DNA from 2 places in the Jeotgalibacillus sp. 10bf12 genome. Region 1 is predicted to be linked to the other one. Evidence: predicted binding sites of a transcription regulator. Region 1 holds the regulator's gene; the other holds the start of a gene.
The links. Region 1 encodes NrdR, which represses ribonucleotide reductase genes. Its sites were predicted from a motif close to AACACNATATATNGTGTT; they were not measured.

Region 1 (4,447 bases):
CGGAAACACTGGCTCACCTGATTAAATATGACTCGACTCATGGCATATTCGCTGCTGAAGTGATTGCGAAAGAGGATGCATTAATTGTCAATGGAAAAGAAATTAAGCTTGTCAGTGACAGAGATCCTGCAAATCTTCCGTGGGCATCAATGAATATTGATATTGTCATTGAAGCTACTGGTAAATTTAACGCACGCGACAAAGCAGCACTGCATCTTGAAGCCGGGGCGAAAAAAGTCGTACTAACAGCACCTGGTAAACAGGAAGATGTGATGATTGTAATGGGCGTAAACGAAGAAGATCTGAATGTTGAAAAGCATGATGTGATCTCAAACGCCTCATGTACAACAAACTGCCTGGCTCCGGTTGCTAAAATTCTAGACCGGGAATTTGGCATTGAAAATGGATTAATGACAACAGTGCACGCATATACGAATGACCAGAAAAATATTGATAACCCGCACAAAGATCTGCGCCGCGCGCGTTCATGCGGACAATCTATCATCCCGACTTCAACTGGTGCAGCTAAAGCGCTGGGCAAGGTTCTGCCTAACCTGCAGGGTAAGTTGCACGGGATGGCACTGCGTGTGCCAACACCAAACGTATCACTCGTCGACCTTGTCGTAGATGTGAAACGTGAAGTAACAGTTGAAGAAGTAAACAATGCGTTTAGAAAAGCTGCTGAAAGCGAAATGAATGGTATTGTGTCATACACAACTGAACCGCTTGTCTCAATTGACTTCAACACAAATCCAAGCTCAGCAATCGTTGACGGACTATCAACAATGGTTATGGGCGCAACAAAAGTCAAAGTACTTGCATGGTACGACAACGAATGGGGCTACTCATGCCGCGTCGTAGATCTTGTTCAGCACCTTGCTAACCAGATGGAACAATCCCAGAGAGAAGTAACGGCATCATAATTAAATGAATTTAGATATGACTTTAGAAGAAATGCATTTTAGATGTATTTCTTCTTTTTTGCGCTTAGGGTGACCGGAGCAGAAGGCGGCGGCTTGCCCGGATACTTTATAAAAGCTGAAATATCTTTAAATAAAAACAAATCATTGCAAAATCATTCAAAAAACCTTATACTGATTTTCGTGATCTTATTCCGGTTCACACAACATAACTTCTGCTTAAAGGGTTAGGACCTCATTGGACTAACTTTCCCCCGTGGCAGCAGGGTCTGATCAACCGGGTAAGTTCAAATTTTCAGTAAGGGGGAACGATCAATGGAAACAATGGGTCGTCATGTAATAGCGGAACTATGGGGCTGTGACTTTGAAAAGTTAAACAGCATGGAATTAATTGAACAAACATTCGTAGATGCTGCACTGAAATCAGGTGCTGAGGTAAGAGAAGTTGCATTTCATAAATTTGCGCCGCAGGGTGTAAGTGGAGTCGTGATCATTTCAGAATCACACTTAACGATTCACAGCTTTCCTGAACACGGCTATGCGAGTATAGATGTATACACTTGTGGAGATCTTGATCCAAATGTCGCAGCGAATCACATCGCTGAATCACTTGGTGCTGAGACTCGTGAAACAATTGAAGTGCCGCGTGGTATGGGACCTGTCAAAGTACCACAATCAACTGTGCACGCAGGTTAATATGACAAAAGAGATGCATTTTCGCATCTCTTTTTTATTTTCTACATAAAACTGATAAACTAAAGATATAGACACTTGAGGAGGAATCACGTTGGCCAAGCTAAAAGGAGTTTTTAAAAGGTTCAGTCAGGAATGCGAGACAGCAGACAAGCATCAGGAAAAAGAGCTCGAAACACGTTATTATAAAGTATCATTCGACAAAGTATACGATGAAGTGAAACGCTATTTTTCAGGTGATGGGTATGAGATTTCATCAGAATCCAAAGATCATGGGGAAATTATGATCACCCGTACAAAGAGTCCTAAAATGTTTTTAATTGCAACCGTTGTCAGTACAAGACCAATGCACACAGCACTTGATTTGAAAGCGTCGACTGACCAGATGGTTGTTGGCGGGGCTTATCCAAAGCTGAAGGAAGAAATTTCTACCTGCTACCAGGCACTTGCAAAAGAGATGAGAGAAGCTGAAAAGTAAGAGGAACCCTTGTGATTTAAGGATTTTTTCAGTATCATTAAAGGAAATAGATTCGATGTGGAGCTGGTGAAATGAAATGTCCATCCTGCCATGAAAACGCAACAAGGGTGATTGATTCAAGACAAGTCGACGATGGTAAGTCGATCCGGCGCAGAAGGGAATGTGAGGATTGTCAGTACCGGTTTACAACCTTTGAAAAAGTGGAGGAGATTCCACTGATTGTTGTAAAAAGAGACGGTATCAGAGAACAATTCAGCAGAGACAAAATCCTGCGCGGTCTGATTAAAGCCTGTGAAAAACGGCCAGTACCATTTGAAAACCTTGAACAGATTGCATCTGATATTGAACGTGAACTCCGCAGTCAGGGAATTTCAGAGATTCCATCTGTCGACATTGGAGAAATGGTCATGGATAGACTTTCAACAGTTGATGAAGTTGCATATGTAAGATTTGCGTCTGTATATCGTGAATTTAAAGATTTAAATGTGTTCATAGAGGAAATGAAAGAACTGTTGAATAAAGAAAGAAAATAAAGAGCAGTCAGCTGCTCTTTTTTTGTAGATTCGGATAGATGAAAGGTCTGAGCTTATGACGAGTTTATGGAAAGAAATACAGCCGTCAGATGAATATAAAATTCAGCTGAATGGCCAATTAAACGAACATGACAGAGAGCTGGTGTCATTTTTGTATCAGCCGCTGCTCGGGGCCGACGCCATCAGTCTGTACAATATATTATGGCTCGAAGTGGAACGCCATCATCTTGAGAGTGAAACACGGACACACAAAACACTGATGGATCTGATGTCTGTTTCGATTGAGAGAATTTTTCAGGCCAGACTCCGGCTTGAGGGAATGGGGCTGCTCAAAACCTTCCTTAAGGCTGGAGAAACGAAATCGTATGCTTATCAGATTCAGCCACCACTAAGTGCAAAGGCTTTTTTTGAAGATCCGATGCTGAGTGTCTTTTTGTACAGACAGATCGGTGCCAGTCAGTTTCAGCGATTGAAAAACAGGTTTATTGTTACCTTTGACAGCCTGCAGACTTATGAGGAAGTAACGCGTTCATTTCAGGACGTTTTTTATTCCGACGCCAAGATTTCACCACATATGCCTGAAAAGGTGGAGGACGGTAAAACCCTGACATTCGAAGCTGGAAATAGCGGAATCGCAGCTGACTTTCAGGCGTTTGACTTTCATGCTTTATATGCAGGTCTTTCAGAAGCGATGGTGCCTAGGAAAAGTTTGACGTATGATGTAAAACATCTGATCGTGAAGCTCTCTATTTTGTATGGGTTATCTGAACAGGAGATGAAAAGTCCAATTCTATCTTCCATAACAGACGAAGACAAAATTGATACAGAAGCCCTCAGAAAAGCGTGCAGGGATTCTTTTCAGCTGAAAACGAATTCGGCACTTCCTGCGCTAAAGCATTTTGCTGAGCAGGCTAAGGGCCAAAAGCTGCCTGATTCTGAAGATCAGACACTGCAGTATTTAAAGAAGAGTTCACCTGTACAGGTATTAATTGATGCTTCTAAAGGTGTAAAACCCTCGAATACTGAGCTTGAACTGATTGATCATCTGATTCATGAAAAGAAGCTGCCTGATGAAGTGATCAATGTGTTAATTCAATTTGTTCTTTTGCGGACAAACATGAAGCTGACGAAAGGCTTTACTGAACAGATTGCTTCACAGTGGGTCAGAATCGGTATTCAAACTGCCGAAGAAGCCATGGCTGAAGCGAAAAAAGAGCATAAAAACTATCTGACATGGAAAAAGTCAGGTGGAAGTAAGCCGGCAAGAAAAGAGAAAACCATTCGAAAAGAAAAGCTTCCTGACTGGTTTACCTCTGAGGAATCAGAAGATGAAGCGGATCCTGAATTCCTGAAGGAGAGGGAACGCTATTTAAAAGAACGCGAACTGAAAAAGCGCAAAGCAGGTGAAGAATAATGGATCCGATTAACAGAACGATCAAACGGATTTCAGGATCAAATGAATTTCAGCGCAGATATGAAATGATGAAAAAGGAAATCGCAGCTGACCCGGAAATTCAACATTTTTTACAAATCCATAAAAATGAGCTCGCACCAAACGCAGCTGATCAGGGAATGATCAAATTATACGAGTTTATGACCAGATCCAGAAAATGTGGAGATTGCCCGAGTCTTGGGGAATGTAAAAACACAATGAAGGGATATGAGCCGAAGCTGATGATTCAAAACGGCTACATTGATATGCAGTATGCGCAATGCCCGAGACAGATCGCGGCCCAGGAGCAGCGAAATACTGAAAAGCTGGTTCAAAGCATGTATGTCCCTAAAGATGTGCTGAATGCCTCTTTTGATCAGGTGGATGTGGA
Region 2 (4,447 bases), 250 kb from region 1:
AGGATCTGATTCCTTACCTGCCTAAGCCGGTTCTTGTTAAAACAGAAGCAGGCTATACGTTTGACTATAACCGTCCGGACTCTATCGGTCGTGTGAAGCCTTATTATGGTAACTTCGGAATCAATGTCCGTGCATACACTTATATCAGAACAATGGGTCCTGATGGCTTAAAGGCAGTAAGTGAGAATGCAGTAATCAATGCGAACTATATGATGCGAAGACTGGCTGAATATTTTGATCTGCCATACGACAGACATTGTAAGCACGAATTCGTTATCAGTGGTAAACGACAGAAAAAGCTTGGTGTCCGTACGCTGGATATTGCAAAGAGACTGCTTGACTTTGGTTTCCATCCGCCAACCATCTATTTCCCGATCAATGTTGAGGAATGTATGATGATTGAGCCAACTGAGACTGAATCAAAAGAAACACTTGATTCATTTATTGAAGCCATGATCCAGATTGCAAAAGAAGCGGAAGAAAATCCTGAAATCGTTCAGGAAGCACCGCATACGACTGTGATCAGCCGCCTCGATGAAACACAGGCAGCACGAAAGCCGGTTTTAAGATACATGAAAAAAGAAGCTGTAGAAGTCTAAAATAAGAAGAGCCTCCTGATCAGTTCAGGAGGCCTTGCTTATGTCTAAAACTATTTACGTTTGATTTTACCTGTCCACTTTTTAAATCCGCCCTGCAGCTGATAAAGGTCTTTTACGCCTTTTTTGTGTAACAGTTGTGCTGCACGGCCACTTCTCATTCCATTCTGGCAATAGATATAAACCGGCTTATCAGCGCGGATTTCACCAAGTCGCATTTTCAGTTGTGATAATGGAATATTTCTTGCTCCTAAAATATGACCCCCGTCATATTCTTTTTGCTCACGGACATCGATCAGCTGTGCTTTACGGTAGCCAGCTTTAAACTCTTCCTCAGTTAATGACTTCAGAATTTTTTTCTGTCTGAAGTAAGTAAAAACTGAATAAAGAATAATGGCTGCTAGCACAATGATCAGTACATATAATGACTCCAAGTTTTTAACCCCTTTCTATCTCACACTATTCTTTATTATAGTAGCCGGGTGTCATAAGTTCAAAGAAAATAATCAGTTTTTTGATCAGTTTTTGACAAGTTCATGGACATCACTTGATGAAAAAGAACAAGTATGAAATCATTTCAAAATGACAAATATCCAATATGTTTTCTTAATTTCTCTCAGTATTCATCAGTTTTTCTCTGTTTATTGGATTTGACAAGAATTTTGTAATTGACACAAAAATCTATATATTGTATAGGTGATAAAAACCTAAACACAATATGTTGTGTTTTTTGGTTTGAGGGTTTATATTATTGGTAATACATACAGTAGTTAAATACTTAACATGCTGTTTAATAAAGATATATGTCGAAAGGGGAAATGGCAGTGGCCCAGATATCAGCATCAGCACCAATGTTAAATAAAGAAAAATTAAATGAGGATATTCAGTTGTTCGAGGTGGTTCACCCGATCACAGAAGACATGACGCTGACACATAAGGGTGTTTCAAGGCTCGTTATGTTAGACCGTTATGCGTTCAAGGACACTGAGAAGAAAACGTTAAGCGAGGGAGATTTCGTCGTACTGACTGTCAGAGAAGATCCGAAATTTCCGGCACGCGGCCTCGGCTTCATTAAAGAAATTGACTGGGAAAAAGGTATCGCTTCAGTTCAGGTGGAGGATGAGTTTAAAAATTCACTGGATACACCGAAAGAAGTTGAATCAGGTATAATTATCCGGTCACTTGATGTGATTGAAAAGCCTCTTGAAGTTTACTATGAGCAGATTGCACTCAGAAATGCTACAGGCCTTGCATCTGTTGAGAAGACTGAGGAATTGCAGAAGGAATGGACAGAGAAGTTTTACCAGGAACTTTCAAGCATGAAATTTGTTCCGGCTGGCCGTGTGTTATACGGTGCAGGGGCAAAAACAGATGTAACCTTCTTTAACTGTTACGTCATGCCGTTTATTCAGGATTCAAGAGAAGGCATTTCAGATCACCGTAAGCAGGTAATGGAGATTATGAGCCGTGGTGGTGGTGTTGGTACGAACGGTTCTACACTCAGACCAAGAAATACACTTGCCCGAGGTGTAAACGGCAAATCATCTGGCTCTGTATCATGGCTTGATGATATCGCGAAGCTGACTCATCTTGTAGAACAAGGTGGATCAAGACGTGGCGCACAAATGATTATGCTCTCAGACTGGCACCCGGATATTATTGAATTCATTATTTCTAAAATGCAGAACCCAAGAATTCTGAGATTCCTTCTTGAAACAACAAACGATGAATTCATTAAGAAAATTGCTCAGGAAAAGCTTAAATTCACACCACTTACTGAGCAGGAGTCGGCAATGTATCAGAGCATTGTCAACTACGAAACCATTGAAGGGTTTGGTGGATTTAATCAGGAAATTATTGATGATGCGAAGCAGAGGCTTGCTGAAGGCGGCAATTACTCAGTTCACAATCCTGACTTCCTGACCGGTGCAAATATTTCTGTCTGTCTGACTGATGATTTTATGAAAGCTGTAGATGAGGATCAGGACTATGCGCTGAGATTTCCTCATGTAGAGGCATACTCTAAAGAAGAAATGGCACGTTATAACAAAGAGTGGCATGAAGTTGGAGATGTACGTAAGTGGGAAGCGCAGGGAAATAAAGTCAGAACTTATCGCACAATCAAGGCAAAAGAGCTTTGGAATCTGATTAATATTTGTGCAACTTATTCAGCTGAGCCTGGTATTTTCTTCATTGATAACGCGAACGATATGACAAATGCAAAAGCATACGGCCAGCAGGTTGTCGCTACGAATCCTTGCGGGGAACAGCCACTTGCGCCATTTTCCGTTTGTAACCTTGCTGCTGTTAACCTTGCAGAGTTTGCAGATAAGAAAAACAAAACAGTGCTTTTTGACAAACTGAAAGAAACTGTCGCAACAGGCGTAAGAATGCAGGACAACGTGATTGATGCTACACCTTATTTTCTTGAAGAGAATAAGAAACAGGCGCTTGGGGAGCGTCGTGTAGGCCTTGGGGTCATGGGTCTTGCAGATCTTCTGATTTACTGTGAAAAAGAATACGGTTCAGAAGAGGGAAATCAATTAGTAGATAAAATCTTTGAAACAATCGCTGTAACAGCTTACGAAACATCTGTTGAACTTTCTAAAGAACGCGGGTCATTTCCGTTCCTTGAAGGCGAAACAGAAGAAGAAACGAAACATCTCAGAGAAGCATTTATCAATACCGGCTACATGAAGAAGATGCCTGAGCAGGTTAGGCAGGGTATTGTTGAGAACGGGATCCGTAACTCACACCTGCTGACAGTTGCACCTACAGGCAGCACAGGGACAATGGTAGGGGTTGCAACAGGCCTTGAGCCTTACTTCTCTTACACGTATTACAGAAGTGGCCGGCTTGGTAAGTTTATAGAAGTAAAAGCAGATATCGTAAAAGAATATCTTGATATGAATAATAAGCCTGAAGGTGAAGAGCTGCCTTCATTCTTCGTAACGGCAATGGAGCTTGCGCCAGAAGCGCACGCTGATACACAGTGTGTAATCCAGCGATGGATTGACAGTTCTATCTCTAAAACCGTGAATGCCCCTAAAGGCTACTCGGTTGAACAGGTTGAAAGTGTGTATGAGCGATTATATCGTGGTGGCGCTAAGGGTGGAACGGTATATGTGGACGGCAGCCGTGACAGCCAGGTGCTGACGTTAAAGGCTGAAGAAAATACAGAGCAAAAGCCTAGAGAAAAACAGAATGTGGTATTAATTGATACCATTCAGGATTTAAGATCAACTAACGTAACGATCGGATCTGAAATAGGTAACACGTGTCCGGTCTGCCGCAAAGGAACAGTGAAAGAAATCGGCGGCTGTAACACATGTACAAACTGTAATGCGCAGTTAAAGTGTGGATTATAAATATTGCTAAGAGGCCTGGACAAAAGTCCAGGCCTCATTTTTATCAAAACAAAAACACCTGATCGCTCAGGTGCTAAAGTGTCATTCTCTTTTTCTTTTTGCCTTTTTTACCTTCAATTACAGTCAGCTTCGGTCCATTCAGTCTTGCAGCACCAGCTTTTTTAGCAGGCTTTCTTTGAGCCTGTTTCCTTTGTGCAGGCTGAATTTTTCTGACCTTTGAAGATTTAGAAGGCTTCGCAGGCTGATATTTCTTTTTTGACTGACGGACAGCTTTTTTATAAGCACTATTTTCCTGGCTGTTACCTCTGCGTGACATTACGAAACGGTAAATCCCAAAGATAATAGCAGCAATCAGTGCGTAAATCAGGATCATTCTAAGTAGAGAACCCGGTTCAAATAAAATCATTGAAATTAATCCAAACGCTCCCAGACCAATAACGGCATAGAAAACGATACTTTTAACATTCAATGCAGCCACCTCCC

Region 2: DH10bf12_RS14110 (vitamin B12-dependent ribonucleotide reductase) is a predicted target of NrdR. The motif match lies at 1,307-1,324, and genes of this name have one in related genera.

The regions. Positions count from the first base shown of each region.
Region 1 covers NZ_CP200276.1:2,956,788-2,961,234, reverse strand. Annotated here, with positions in the region: gene DH10bf12_RS15485 (glyceraldehyde-3-phosphate dehydrogenase) at 1-923, shown strand, start outside; gene speD (adenosylmethionine decarboxylase) at 1,236-1,616, shown strand; gene DH10bf12_RS15475 (hypothetical protein) at 1,708-2,091, shown strand; gene nrdR (transcriptional regulator NrdR) at 2,163-2,624, shown strand; gene DH10bf12_RS15465 (replication initiation and membrane attachment family protein) at 2,680-4,038, shown strand; gene dnaI (primosomal protein DnaI) at 4,038-4,447, shown strand, end outside.
Region 2 covers NZ_CP200276.1:2,708,135-2,712,581, reverse strand. Annotated here, with positions in the region: gene gcvPB (aminomethyl-transferring glycine dehydrogenase subunit GcvPB) at 1-599, shown strand, start outside; gene DH10bf12_RS14115 (rhodanese-like domain-containing protein) at 650-1,030, opposite strand; gene DH10bf12_RS14110 (vitamin B12-dependent ribonucleotide reductase) at 1,448-3,964, shown strand; gene DH10bf12_RS14105 (SA1362 family protein) at 4,038-4,433, opposite strand.